DNA from 2 places in the Actimicrobium sp. CCC2.4 genome. Region 1 is predicted to be linked to the other one. Evidence: riboswitches for the same ligand, from Rfam matches in the RefSeq annotation. Region 1 holds a riboswitch; the other holds the start of a gene.
The links. A riboswitch is a leader RNA that binds a small molecule or an ion and turns the genes downstream of it on or off. The one in region 1 is predicted to bind thiamine pyrophosphate.
Positions count from the first base shown of each region.

Region 1 (7,344 bases):
TTGCTTCCAGCAGCAGTACGACGTCATCCTGTGCCAGCCTGGCAATCAGGTTGCTGCTGATTTCGAGGTCGACAAGGTAATCGACCAGCTGGTTGTCGACGCGGGCAAAACCGGCACGCTCGCCGGGCGTGATACCGGCCGTGACGTAATTGGCAATCTGCATCGGCAGGCCGAGTGCTTCGTGGACGGTTTTCAGAATCACGCCCGGTTCGGACGGCTTGGGCAAGACCCAGCGCACGTTGCAGGCTTGCGCCATGATCGTGGCTTCGCGCTCGCGGTAGCTGGCCGTGTAAAAAATCGCCGGCGTCTGCGCAATGTCGGGATCGTTCTGCATCGCCGTGACGAACTCGTAGCCGTCCATGTTGGGCATCACGATGTCGACAATGACGAGGTCGGGCCGCGCGGCGCGCATGACCTTCATGCCTTCAACGCCGTCGCGCGCTTCGAGCAGCTGATGGCCGCCGTAGCCCAGCAATGTACTCAGGAATTCCCTGTTCAGTACGTGATCGTCAACAATCAGGATGGTCGCCATGCGTCCTCGCAGTCGGGTCAATGAGCGCGTGCAGATCGATGGGCAGAAACACGTCGAGCTGCGAAATGAAGCTGGTCGGTTCGATCGGCTTGCCGATATAACCGTTGAAGCCTGCCGACAGCAGCTTGTCACGGTCACCGGCCATGGCCAGTGCGGTGACAGCGATGATCGGGATGTCTGCCAGCGCAGGGTGGGCTTTCAGGTGGCGCACGACGCCATAACCGTCCATGCCGGGCAAGTACACATCACAGACGATCAGGTCCGGCAAGGCGCTGGCTGCCAGTGCCACGCCGGCCGGGCCGTCCGGCGCGAGCAGCACCGTGTGGCCATACGCCTGCAGCAGGTAGCTCATCAATTCCATACCGGCCGGGTTGTCTTCGATGATGAGGATGCGGGCCGGCATCGCTCAGGCCGCACGTAAGGACAGCGTGAACCGGCTGCCGGCACCGAACTCGCTATCGCAATCGAGTTCGCCACCGATCAGTCCGGTCAGTTTGCGGCTCAGGTATAAGCCCAGACCGGTGCCGTCGACATGCCGCGTTGACCCCGCATCGATTTGCGAAAACGCCCGGAACAACTTGACCTGCTCGGCCGGCCGGATGCCGATGCCGCTATCGGAGACACAGAAATCAAGCCAGCGGCTGCCCCCGGTTTCACGCGCCGACAAGCGGATCACGATCCCGCCGGTCTCGGTAAATTTGATCGCGTTGTTGATCAGGTTGATGAGGATCTGGCGTAGCGCACGCAGGTCGGTGTGCACGGTGATCTCGGCAGCCGGCAAGTCACTGCGCAAAGACAGCCCTTTTTGTGTCGCCATCGGGCCCAGCGTGTCGGCGAGCTGGCCGATGATGTGCTGGCAGATGACCGGCTCGATGAGCATGTCGAGCTTGCCGGATTCAATTTTTGCAAGGTCCAGCAAGTCGTTGATGAGCGACAGCAAATGCCGTGCGCTGGCTTGTATGGTCTTGAGTTGCCGGTCCTGATCGCCCGTCAGTGGTCCCGGCAGGCGCATCAATAGCGTGCCGGTAAAGCCGATGATGGCATTGAGCGGCGTGCGCAATTCATGTGACATGCCGGTCAGGAAACGGTCCTTGGCCAGATTGGCGTTTTCCAGCGCGGCGTTTTTTTCTTGCAGTGTCCGCTCGCTGCGCTTGCGCTCGCTCATGTCGCGAATAGCAGTTGCCACCAGCAAGCCCTCCCCGGTGTCGAGCGGACTGCGACTGATCTCGACCGGGAATTCGGTGCCGTCCTTGCGCACGCCGGACAGGCCCGGCCCGGCAGCGATGACGTGGTCGCGCGGCGGCAGCAGGTTGTCGACCGGCACGCCGCACAGTTCTGCCGGGGCATAGCCAAAAAGGCACGCCGCCCGTGAGTTGACCAGTACGATACGACCGGTCGCATTGACGATCACGAGCCCGTCCGGCATGGACTCGAGCAGCTTGCCGAAGCGGGCATCAAGTAGCCTGGCATCGCGCTCTGCCTTCAACAGCGTGATGTCCTTGTCGCAGAACACGATGGCGTCGCAAACGCCCTGCGCGGACCGCACGGCCTTGCCGGTGACGTCGACGTAAATGAGAGCGCCATCTTTTTTCCGGCGCAGCGATTCGTGTTTGCTGAGGCCGCTGGCGGCGATGGTCTGGCGTATGCGGGATTCTTCGTCGGCGCGCTCAGACGGCACGATCAGGTCATGCATGGCCTGGCCGACGGCCTCGCTGCCGGTGTAGCCGAACAGCGCCTGCGCACCGGGCGACCAATGCTGCACCACCCCCTGCAGCGAGACGATGATGATCGCGTCGGGCGTTTCATCACGGGTGGTCCTGTCGAAGTCTGTCGTCATGCATGCTTTCGCTGCCGATACGGCTAATCGGGACTGCGCTCCGGTGCCGGCACCCTCCGGCAACAGAGGGTATTGGACACAAAGTGGCATGAGTATAGAGCGGGTTCCTGCATTGCAAAGGTGATCCTAGGTCGCCCTGAAATCTCGCTCATCCGGCGTTTTTGTCAGTCGGTCACGAGCCTCATTGCTGCTGTGCTACCATCCGCGCTGCTAGGGGTCCCGCACGCCATTGTTTGATGGTCTGCAGGTGAGATTCACCCTTCGAACCTGATCTGGATCATGCCAGCGTAGGGAAGCGCAAAGTACTACGTCTCTTTGATCGCCTCTGCGTTGCCTCCAGTGTTTTTCCACCTGACAGAGCACACCATGACGGCACCAAATTTTTCCCTGACCCGTATTTCTTTTGTTATCGCCCAGGCTCTCGCCAGCATCGCGGTCGCGCATGCGCAAACCAGTCAGCAGGTGATCGTCACCGACACCACACCGAAGCGCGACGCCGCGTCATCCGTTGGCGGTTTCGGCGATGCCGCGCTGCTGCAGACCCCGGCTGCCATCAACGTGATCGGCCAGGAGCAGTTGCAGGACTGGCGCGTGCGGCGCATCGCCGATGTCATCAAGCTCGATGCCAGCCTCAATGAAGCCTATAACGCGGTCGGTTATGCCGAGCAGTTTTCGTTGCGCGGCTTCCCGCTCGACAATGCATCGAGCTATCGCAAGGATGGTTTGCCGATTGCGTCTGACGCTTCGATCCCCCTTGAAAACAAGGAACGCATCGACATCCTGAAAGGCTTGAGCGGTTTGCAAGGCGGCGTCTCGACACCGGGCGGGCTGATTGATTTTGTGACCAAGCGCCCGACGGCGGCACCGTTGCGATCGATACTGTTCGAGGTCAGCGAACGCGGCACCGTGCTCGGTTCGGTCGATCTGGGCGGTCGCTTCGAGGACCGGCGTTTCGGCTACCGGATCAATGCTGCGGCCGAGCAATTGCGCTCGTATGTCAAGGGTGCCGATGGCCAGCGACAGTTCGTTTCCGGCGCCTTCGACTGGCAGATTTCGCCCAAGGCCTTGCTGCAGATCGACCTCGATAACCAGCACAAATCACAGATCACCGCGCCCGGTTATCAGCTCATCGGCGGCACCGGTTTGCCGGCGGGCGTGTCGGCCCGCACGCTGCTCAATGACCAGCCGTGGAGTAAACCGGTGGTCACCGATAGCAGCAATATCGGCTTGCGCTTTGCCTATCAATGGAATGCTGACTGGACCAGCACGGTCGCGGCCAACAAGTACAAGCTCAAGCGCGATGACTTTGCCGCCTTCCCGTTCGGCTGCGGATTTGCTGCCGGCTTCTGTGCCAATGGCGACTATGACGTCTACGATTACCAGAGCACCGGCGAGGTCAAGACGCTGCTGTCGACGCAGGCGCTGTTGCAAGGCAAATTCGCCACCGGCAGCCTGCGCCACCAGCTCACGCTGGGAGCGGACACGCTGCGCCGGCGCGATGAATACGGCGACTACGTGTACGACTATCGCGGCACCAGCAACATCTATCAATCGATGGCGGTATCGCCGTCGCCGCTGACCACCGGACCGGTGTCGCTGCAACGCAAGGGCAACGAGCAGGCCGTCTTCGTGCAGGACATCATCAGCCTGACCGGGCAGGTCCAGCTGCATGCCGGACTGCGCCGCGCCGAACTGGAACGCGTGCAGCTTGGCAGCACCTTCAACCGCACTTACGTGCTGCCTTCGCTGGCGCTGGTCTACAACCCGATGGCGAGCCTGAGCCTGTATGGATCGTATTCGCAGGGACTCGAGCATGGCGGCGTGGCACCGTTCGGTACCAACAACGTGAACCGGATTCTGGATCCGGGCACGTCGCGCCAGCAGGAAATCGGCATCAAGACAGCCTTGATTCCGGGCTGGCAAATGACGGCCGCGCTGTTCCAGATCAGCAAGCCGCTCGAATACACGAACGCCAATTACGACTACGTGCGCAATGGCGATGCGGTCCATCGCGGCCTGGAGCTGGCGGCGCAGGGCAAGCTGACGCGTGACCTGACACTGGGTCTGACGGCGATGGCCTTGCAGGCACGCCAGCGCAATACCGGCGATGCGGTGCAGGACAATCAGCGCGTGACCAACGTGCCGGCCTTCAAGTCCGGCGTGACGCTCGATTACGCGGTGCCGCAACTGGCCGGCGTCAAGCTCAATGGCGCGTGGGTATATTCCAGCGACAAGATATTCAGTCCGGACAGCGTGGTCCGCGCGACCATTCCGTCGTACCACGTGGTCGACCTGGGCGCGCGCTATGTCACCACCGTCAATGGTGTTGCCACGACGCTGCGGGCCAATATCGACAACGTCTTCGACAAGTTCTACTGGCGCGATGCCTCGACGGCACTGGGCGGGTATTTGCTGCCGGGTGCGCCGCGGACCTTCAAGATCTCGGCGCAGCTTGATTTTTAACGGATGAAAATCAGCGGGCGGTGCTCAACAGACGGTTGAAATCGCTGTCCAGCCTGGTCAGCGCCACATCAATCCGGACCCGCCGTTCCTTGATCCAGTCCTCCTGCTGCGACAGGGATAAGCGGGCACCCTTGAGCATGCGCTCCATCTCGACGGGTTGCGGACCACCTGTGGTGGCGCGGTTGTTGACGATCGCGACAGGGTCAAGGGTCGAACGGAATTCCTGCTCACTCATCGGCAGTTCGCCACCCTGATCTTTCACGGCATCGCGATAGATCCGCTGCGCCTGATCGTACGGAAAGTCGAGCGGCTTGATGTTGTGTTCCTTGGCGTAGTCGACAATCTCCGACGCAAAATGATGGCCGAGCCGGAACGGCAGTTTGTATTTACGCATCAGCACATCGGCCAGTTCCTGCGACGCGGTCCAGTCGCTATTCAATTCTTCCAGCGAGCGCTGCGGATCGATGACCAGCGCATTGAGAATCTTGTCCCAGCCTTTGAGAAACACGATGGCGCTGTTGACCATTGCACTGTTGGCGCTGACTTCCTTGGCATCGCCCATGCCGGGCGTGATGTTGTGCGCCTGGATGATCGTTCCCATCGCCAGCGTGATGGCAGTCGACGCATCACGACGGGTTGCATTGAGCAAACCCGGATTGCGCTTTTGCGGCATCGCACTTGAGACATAGGTGTTGCCGCCCCCCTCCTGCAACAAAATCCATGGGCGCGGTTGCGCGTACTGCGTCATCACGTCCTCAATGAAATTACCGGCGTGCAGCGCGATGCTGGTGACGACGGCACCAACCTCGACCGGTTGTTCGGTTGACGATATCTGCGCGGCGTCGTAAGCATTGTCGACAATCGCCGCAAAGCCAAGATAGCTCGCCATGCGGGGACGATTGAGCGGCCAGCTGGTGCCGTTGAGGACTGTGGTCCCCATCGCACTGCGATCAATACGAACGTAAGTTTCACGGATGCGTTGCGCATCGCGTTCCAGGCCGGCGGCATGACCGAGCAGGTAATGGCCGAAGCTATTCGGTTGGGCCGCCACACCATTGGTGTAGTTGGGCACGATAGTGGCGCGGTGCTTTGCGGCCAGCCTGACCAGCGACGCGGAGGTCCGGTTCAATTGATCGGCCAGGTTGAGCAGATCGTCGCGCAGTATCGCCGCACGGTAGGTGGCATGCATGTCCTGGCTGGACCGTCCGGCATGCAGCAGCGTGACCTCAGGCCCTGCGGCAGCAATGAGCAAGGGCTCGAAGGTAATGACACTGGACGGCCGTTTTGCTCCCGGCAGACTGCCGTCAGCCAGCACTTTGGCAATGCCGCCGGCAACCCGCGGCACCATCGCTTTATCCAGCAAGCCCTCGTCCGCATTGATGACGGCGGTGGCCTTGTTCATCTCTCCGAGCCAGAAAAATTCATCGCGACGCTCTGTCGTTGCGGCCAGGACGGGGGCGATCTGAACAGAGAGGATCAGGGCAAGGGCGAAGGTGGGCAATGGTGGCATGGGGTCCTGTCGGAATCGGTTGGGCAGAGGGTGCGTCGATTATAGGCGCGCCGTCGTGTCGCACCGACGCGGATAGCGCATCGCCTTTATACTCCGGCCGGTCGTCCTATCCCGGGCACACCCTCCGCTCTGACCGCCTTCACCAGAAAGACAACCATGACCGATTTAATCCAGAAACTGCATTGGCGCTATGCGGCAAAAAAACTGAACCCGGCTAAAAAGGTTCCACAGGAAAAGGTAGACCGCATTATCGAAGCAGTGCGTCTGACCGCCAGCTCAAGCGGCCTGCAACCGTATCAACTTTTTGTCGTCACGAATCCGGCCTTGCTCGAACAAATCAAGGCCGTCGCATGGAACCAGGCACAGGTCACCGATTGCTCCCATCTGCTGGTCTTCGCCGCGTGGGACAACTACACGGCAGAGCGCATCAACATGATGTTTGACCTGACCAACGAAGTGCGCGGCTTCAAGAACGAAGGCTGGGAAAGTTATCGTCAGTCCTTGCTCAACAGCTATCCGCAGCGTGACGCCGATGTCAACTATGAGCACGCGGCCAGGCAAGCCTATATCGGCCTTGGTTCAGCGCTGATCGCCGCCGCGTATGAAGAGGTCGACAGTACCCCGATGGAAGGCTTCAATCCGGCAGCTGTCGATGAGATTCTTGACTTGACTGCACGGAACCTGCGCAGCGTCGTCCTGTTACCGTTGGGCTATCGGGAAGAGGCGCAGGACTGGCTCGTCAATCTGAAAAAAATCCGTCGGCCACAGGAGACCTTCGTCACCGAAATGAAGTAACTTTTTTTTGTGCCGCCAGCGATAAAGCCGGACCAATCGCGCAATCCGGCACGTACGCGTGGTCACGGTCAAGCTGTGCCCACGCTACGATATCGAGGCGTTGCGATGCGCTCGACTCTCTATGGCGCTCCCCGCTAGTGCACTGACAAAATCCTCCGCTTCCAGCGGCGGATAAAACAGGAATCCTTGTGCGCTGTCACAGCCGTC
Region 1 covers NZ_CP133777.1:2,411,070-2,418,413, reverse strand. The annotation lists gene RHM62_RS11255 (EAL domain-containing protein) at 1-532, opposite strand, end outside; gene RHM62_RS11250 (response regulator) at 510-935, opposite strand; gene RHM62_RS11245 (PAS domain S-box protein) at 939-2,369, opposite strand; TPP riboswitch at 2,572-2,680, shown strand; gene RHM62_RS11240 (TonB-dependent siderophore receptor) at 2,736-4,832, shown strand; gene RHM62_RS11235 (lyase family protein) at 4,843-6,342, opposite strand; gene RHM62_RS11230 (NAD(P)H-dependent oxidoreductase) at 6,499-7,137, shown strand; gene RHM62_RS11225 (putative bifunctional diguanylate cyclase/phosphodiesterase) at 7,222-7,344, opposite strand, start outside.

Region 2 (7,344 bases), 1.3 Mb from region 1:
GAAATACACCAGTCCTGGATATTGTTGAGCCACTGGTTGTAGGTGCTGGTCCAGTTCTCGGGAATCATCTTCACTTCGCCGCTGGCGACTTTTTCCAGTGCGACTTCGGCGATCGATTTGCCCGGGAAGTGTGTGCCTTCCGGTGCCGGCTTCGACATCGCCACAAACCACTGGTCGGTCAGCATCGGTTCGATCACGACGCCGGTACGGTCGCCACGCGGGACCATTAATTTGTGCGGCTTGACGCTGTCGAGCAAGCCGAGCGCATCGAGGTCGGCGACGATTTCCTTGCGTGCCACGAAGCGGTCCATGCCCTGATATTTGGCCGGGCCGTTCTCGTTGACCTTCGCGTCCAGCGTGAAGATATTGATCATCGGCAGTTGATGGCGCTGGCCGACTGCATAATCGTTGTTGTCATGCGCCGGCGTGATCTTCACGCAGCCGGTGCCGAATTCCTTGTCGACATAGCTGTCGGCGATGATCGGGATTTCACGGTCACACAGTGGCAGCTTGAGCATCTTGCCGATCAGGTGCACGTAGCGCGCATCGGTCGGGTCGACCGCCACGGCGGTGTCGCCGAGCAGGGTTTCAGGACGCGTCGTGGCCACCGTCAGGTGCCCGCTGCCATCGGCCAGCGGATAACGGATATGCCACATGAAGCCTTCTTCTTCCTCCGACACCACCTCCAGGTCCGACACCGCCGTGCCCAGCACCGGATCCCAATGCACCAGTCGCTTGCCGCGATAGATCAGGCCTTGCTCGAACAGCCGCACGAACACTTCGGTGACGGTGCCCGAGAGCTTCGGATCCATCGTGAAATATTCGCGGCTCCAGTCGGTCGAGGCACCCATCCGGCGCATCTGGCCAGTGATGGTCGAGCCGGATTGTTCTTTCCATTCCCAGACTTTCTCGACGAATTTCTCGCGGCCAAGGTCATGGCGCGACAGCTTTTGCGCATCGAGTTGCCGTTCCACGACGATTTGTGTGGCAATACCAGCGTGATCGGTGCCGGGAACCCACAGTGTATTGAACCCACTCATCCTGTGATAGCGGGTCAGGCCATCCATGATGGTTTGATTGAAGGCGTGACCCATGTGCAGCGTGCCGGTGACATTCGGTGGTGGCAATTGAATGCTGAAGGCCGGCTTGTCAGCGTCGAGGGTGGCGCCGTAATAACCGCGCGCTTCCCAGGTGGACCGCCAGTGCTTTTCAATTTCGGCGGGCTCGAACGACTTGGCTAATTCCATGATGGGTGTCTGGTAGAGAAAAGAAGTCCGCATTATAAGGCAGGCATGGTGCAGGAAGCCGTTGTCCGGGCGGGCGTTGGCAGCCTTCTTCGTACAGATCGTCGATTGCCTAAAAGGACCGCATCATGACCGTCATCACCGGCACCGGTGTGCTGATAGTCAGCTTGAGCTTGGTTTTATTTACGGTATTTGCGGAGAAAAAATCGCAATCACGGCGATCTCTTTGGCAGTGCTGATGATCGCTATCAAGTCGAATCGCTCATTCCCAAGAAATAAAAACTATCTGGTCGCATAGGCATGTCAATAGTAGCCAAATGAATATCCGGGAGGAGCAAGGATGCCCACACTAAAAATGGCGATTGTTTGTACGGTAAGAAATCCTGCTGCGTCATTCAAGACGTGGATTAATTACCATTCGAAGCTGGTCGACAAGATATACCTCTATCTTGACAGTTCAACCCCCGCGATATTGTCAGGTCTGCCTACCAGTCCGGTAGTTTCTGTCTGTCCTGGTGCATGGCTGAGCACTTTTTCAGGCCCATCCGGAGTCATGCAGCGGCAATGTGTCAATGTGCGGCATGGTCTCAAGCAGTGTTCGATAGACGGAATTGACTGGTTAATTCATATTGATTCCGATGAACTGATGTATTCGCCGGTGCAGAGTTTGAAAGATTACTTCGCTCATGTCGATCCGAATGTGAGCAGTATTCAGTTTATTAATCATGAAGCAGTCAGTGCCTATGCGGCAGACGATCCGTTTCGGGAACTGAAGATTTTCAAGAAAAACAGGCGATTTGATCGATCAACCGATACGCCTCTGGCCGAAGGATCTCCTTATTACCAGGGATATACTTTTGGAAAGTCTGCGGTACGCGTCCAGAAATGCCTTGGTCCTGTCAGTGTTCATGAATTTGAAACGAGCAACGGAAAGATGGTTCGGGAGCATCAGGTTTGTGTTTTGCATTATCTGAGTGCGACCTATAAGGACTGGATAAAAAAATGCTCGGAATTGGGCAGCTTTCAGTCCTTCTGGTATGACGATGTAAAAAGTCCGATGCACCAGTCATTTTTAGTTCAAAGCCGCGATATTTATCTCAGCGCAATGCAATCGGGTGATTGGAGTCTGGCTCGTGAATTTTATGTGAATAATTTAATGTCAGATACTGAAAAAGAAAAGTGGCTGCAAAGCGGAGAGTTATTATTCATTGATCCGTTTGCAATGAGGTCTCAATAGGATGATTTATTTACTGACACCCTATTTTTTAGTGATTACGTTGATTGCGTTGACTGGCAGGGGATACTCAAAAAGCCAATTTGCTTCCTGGTCGTTGCGATCCCGCTGAAATTGAACATCAGGAATCGGGCTAGCGCCAGCAGAGTATTTTTCTTCGGTGCGTGTCTGGCCGATGTCAGAATCGCTAAGGTCCTTGCACTTGCGCGATGAGGTAGAATCCATTCGTGCTGCGCTAAAAAGGCAGCACAAAATCACCACCAAGCTAGGGGTCCTGACCGCAAAACATTCGCGCTCGGGTGAGAAATACCCTTGAACCTGATCTGGATAATGCCAGCGAAGGGAAGCTCCGGAACCCACTTCATGTTCCGTTATTCCTTCGCTTTTTCGCTCAAGCAAAGGAACATCATGAACGACAAAGCCCCCTTTCTCAGTACCAATCGCAAAACCATCGACAACGCCAAATTCGACGCCAGCACCGCCATCGTCGACGAAGCCGCCGTCCAGCCACTGCCCAATTCCAGCAAGTTTTACGTACAAGGTTCGCGGCCCGACCTGCGCGTGCCGATGCGCAAGATCGTCCAGTCCGATACTGCCGCTTCGTTCGGCGCAGAAAAAAATCCGGCGATTTACGTCTACGACACCTCCGGCCCGTACACCGACCCGGATGCCGTCATCGACATCCGCAGCGGCCTGTCGACGCCGCGCCTGCCGTGGATCCTGGAGCGCAATGACACCGAAGAACTGGCCGGTCCGTCGTCGGCCTACGGCATCGAACGGCTGAACGATCCGGCGCTGGCCGAACTGCGCTTCAACCTCAAGCGCACCCCGCGCCGCGCACTGGCCGGCAAGAACGTCACCCAGATGCACTACGCCCGCCAGGGCATCATCACGCCCGAAATGGAGTACGTGTCCATCCGCGAAAACATGCGCCGGCGCGAATACCTCGACGAGCTGAAAGCCTCCGGGCCGATGGGTAATCGCCTCGCCGACTTGATGGGCCGCCAACATCCGGGCCAGTCATTCGGCGCCGCCATCCCGGCCGAGATCACGCCCGAATTCGTCCGTTCGGAAATCGCCCGTGGCCGCGCCATCATCCCCGCCAACATCAACCATCCCGAAATCGAACCGATGATCATCGGCCGCAATTTTCTGGTGAAGATCAATGCCAATATCGGCAACTCCGCCGTCACGTCGTCCATCGGCGAAGAAGTCGAAAAGATGACCTGGGCGATCCGCTGGGGTGGCGACAATGTCATGGACCTGTCTACCGGCAAGCACATCCATGAAACCCGCGAATGGATCGTGCGCAATTCCCCGGTGCCGATCGGTACCGTGCCGCTGTATCAGGCGCTGGAAAAGGTCAACGGCAAGGCCGAAGACCTGACCTGGGAAATCTTTCGCGACACGCTGATCGAACAGGCCGAGCAGGGCGTCGATTACTTCACAATTCATGCCGGCGTGTTGCTGCGTTACGTGCCGATGACCGCCAAGCGGCTGACCGGTATCGTCTCGCGCGGTGGCTCGATCATGGCGAAGTGGTGTCTGGCGCATCATGAAGAATCGTTCCTGTACACGCACTTCAACGACATCTGCGACATCATGAAAGCCTATGACGTCTCGTTCAGCCTCGGCGATGGCTTGCGTCCCGGTTCGATTTTCGATGCCAACGACGAAGCGCAACTGGCCGAACTCAAGACCCTTGGCGAACTGACGCAAATCGCCTGGCAGCACGACGTGCAAGTGATGATCGAAGGTCCAGGCCACGTGCCGATGCACCTGATCAAAGAGAACATGGACTTGCAGCTGGAGCAATGCCACGAAGCGCCGTTCTACACGCTCGGGCCGCTGACCACTGACATCGCGCCCGGCTACGATCACATCACCTCCGGCATCGGCGCCGCGCAGATCGGCTGGTACGGCACCGCGATGCTCTGCTACGTCACGCCGAAAGAGCATCTCGGCTTGCCGAACAAGCAGGATGTGAAGGACGGCATCATCACCTACAAGATCGCCGCCCACGCCGCCGACCTGGCCAAGGGTCATCCGAGCGCGCAGATCCGCGACAATGCGCTGTCCAAAGCGCGCTTCGAATTCCGTTGGGATGACCAGTTCAACATCGGCCTCGACCCCGACAAGGCGCGCGAATTTCATGACGAAACCTTGCCCAAGGATTCAGCCAAGGTCGCCCATTTCTGCTCGATGTGCGGCCCGCATTTCTGCTCGATGAAGATCACGCAAGAGGTCCGCGATTACGCCGCCAAGCAAGGCATCAGCGATATCGCCGCGCTCAAGCAGGGCATGGAAGTCAAGGCGATCGAGTTCGTCAAGAGCGGTGCGGAACTCTATCGCAAGCAGTGATGGCCGCCACCATGATCGAGATCGAACTTAACGGCGCGCCGCACCGGATCGCGCCGGGTTGGCACTTGCAGGAGTTGATTGATGCGCTGGCGCTGGCGAACCAGTCACTGGCGGTTGCTGTCAACCGCGAGATCGTGCCGCGGCAATTGTGGCGTGAGCGACTGCTGGCGAACAGGGATCGGGTGGATGTGGTTCGGGCGATCGGCGGGGGATGAGGATCTTTTTATGAGGCATCTTTAAATTGACTCTGACCCTAATTGATTTCTCCTCGAAGTTGGCAAAAGCAGGTGGTTCCGGACGTCACAAGCTGCCAGAGCAAGGAGTTCACGGGGTCAGAGTTTTTTTCGCAGGCCGTATCGCGAAAATTACTCTGACCCCGTGAACGGACCACGGAGCGCAACCGGTCGCAAGCCGTGGTGCTTCGAGATCAGCAAGCAGGGTCAGTGTAATTTTCGCGAAAAAACCTCGCGAAAAAAAACACTGACCCTGGTTGCTGCCGATGTGGTTTGTGGCGACTGGCGGCAGGCCACGCAAGTTTTGTTCGAGCACTTTTTAAATTGACTCTGACCCTAATTAAATCTCGATTCGTGCGCTCGACCACGATCGACAATGCCTCGGGCATCAGCCGCTTCGATAACAGTCGCACCAGCGAAAGCGCGCACATCCAGCGCGGCGAGACCGAGAAAGCGGGCAGCGGCTGGGCACGATTATTCTGTACCTGACCGATGTCGAGGAGGGCGGCAGTACGTCGTTCCCGGGTATCTGCCTGGATGTGCATCCGCAAAAAGGAGGTGCCCTGTTTTTTCGTAATACCACGCCGTACGGCTTGCCCGACAAAAAGACCCTGCATGCCGGTTTGCCTGTCGAAAAAGGGACCAAGATCATTGCCAACAAATGGCTGCGAGAAAAGCCGTACTGACCACCGCAGAAGGGTACGATAACGCCGTGCCCGTTTTGCCTTAACCGAATCGTTTTTGAACCAACTCCATGACCGCTGACGCCTACCTCGACGACACTCCCCTCATCATTGCCGGCACCACCTATCGCTCACGCCTGCTGGTCGGCAGCGGCAAATACCGCGACCTCGACCAGACCCGTGACGCCACCGAAGCCAGCGGCGCAGAAATCATCACCGTCGCGATCCGTCGCGTCAATATCGGCCAGGACCCGAACGCGCCCAGCCTGCTCGACGTCGTTCCGCCATCGCGCTACACCATCCTGCCCAACACCGCCGGCTGCTACAACGCCGCCGATGCGGTCTATACCTTGCAGCTTGCCCGTGAATTGCTGGGCGGACGCAAGCTGGTCAAGCTCGAAGTGCTGGGCGACGACAAGACCTTGTTCCCCAACATGCCCGAAACCCTGAAAGCCGCCGAGACACTGGTGCGCGACGGCTTCGACGTGATGGTGTATTGCAGCGACGACCCGATCCAGGCCAAATTGCTCGAACAGATCGGCTGTGTCGCCGTGATGCCGCTGGCCTCGCTGATCGGCTCCGGCATGGGCATCCTGAACCCGTGGAATTTATCGCTGATCATCGAGCAAGCCACCGTGCCGGTGCTAGTTGATGCCGGTGTCGGCACCGCCTCGGACGCCGCCATTGCAATGGAACTCGGCTGCGATGGCGTGCTGATGAATTCGGCAATTGCGCTCGCGCAGGATCCGGTGCGCATGGCGCATGCGATGCGGCTGGCAATCCAGGCCGGTCGTCATGCGTATCTGGCGGGCCGCATGCCGAAGCGGTTTGCGGCATCACCCTCGTCGCCGATGCAAGGCCGGCCGGCATGACCCGACCGTGCGTGCTGGTGTTTGCCGGCTCAGACCCCAGCGGCGGGGCCGGTATCCAGGCTGATATCGGCAGCATCGGTGCGATGGGCGCCCACGCGCTGGCGCTGATCACTGCGCTGACGGTGCAGGACAACGACCGCGTGCACGCGGTATATCCGGTGCCGGCGCGCTGGTTGCAGCAACAGGCGCAGACGCTGGTCGACAAGATCGACATCGCCGCCATCAAGATCGGCGTCATTGGCAATCTGGCCAACGCCGCCATTATCCTCGACGTGATCCGCACGCTGCGCGCGCGCAATCCCGATTTGCCGGTCGTACTTGATCCGGTGCTCGCCAGTGGCCACGGCGACCAGCTCTCGCTCGACAACGCCGCCCTGATGCTGGCCGACCTGATCCCGCTGGCCACGCTGCTCACGCCCAACCTGCCCGAAGCCGCCATCCTCTGCGCCGGCGACCGGCGCGCCGAGCAACAGGTCGATACCTTGCTGCTGCGCGGCTGCGGCCATGTGCTGCTCAAGGGCGGTCACGGATTCGATGCGCAAGTGGTCAATCGCTGGTACACCGACGGCGCCAGCCGCAGCTGGAGCTGGCCGCGTCTGTCCGGCACCTTCCACGGCAGCGGCTGCACGCTGGCCGGCGCGATCGCCGGAGCGCTGGCCTGCGGCTTGCCGATGGAGGCTGCGCTCGACGTGGCGCAAGCTTTTTGCCACCGCACGC
Region 2 covers NZ_CP133777.1:1,085,353-1,092,696, forward strand. The annotation lists gene RHM62_RS05075 (valine--tRNA ligase) at 1-1,247, opposite strand, end outside; gene RHM62_RS05080 (glycosyltransferase family 2 protein) at 1,585-2,481, shown strand; TPP riboswitch at 2,736-2,840, shown strand; gene thiC (phosphomethylpyrimidine synthase ThiC) at 2,887-4,839, shown strand; gene thiS (sulfur carrier protein ThiS) at 4,851-5,054, shown strand; gene RHM62_RS05095 (hypothetical protein) at 5,427-5,561, shown strand; gene RHM62_RS05100 (2OG-Fe(II) oxygenase) at 5,558-5,758, shown strand; gene RHM62_RS05105 (thiazole synthase) at 5,827-6,627, shown strand; gene RHM62_RS05110 (hydroxymethylpyrimidine/phosphomethylpyrimidine kinase) at 6,624-7,344, shown strand, end outside.
Region 2: another riboswitch for thiamine pyrophosphate. It lies ahead of thiC (phosphomethylpyrimidine synthase ThiC); the one in region 1 lies ahead of RHM62_RS11240 (TonB-dependent siderophore receptor).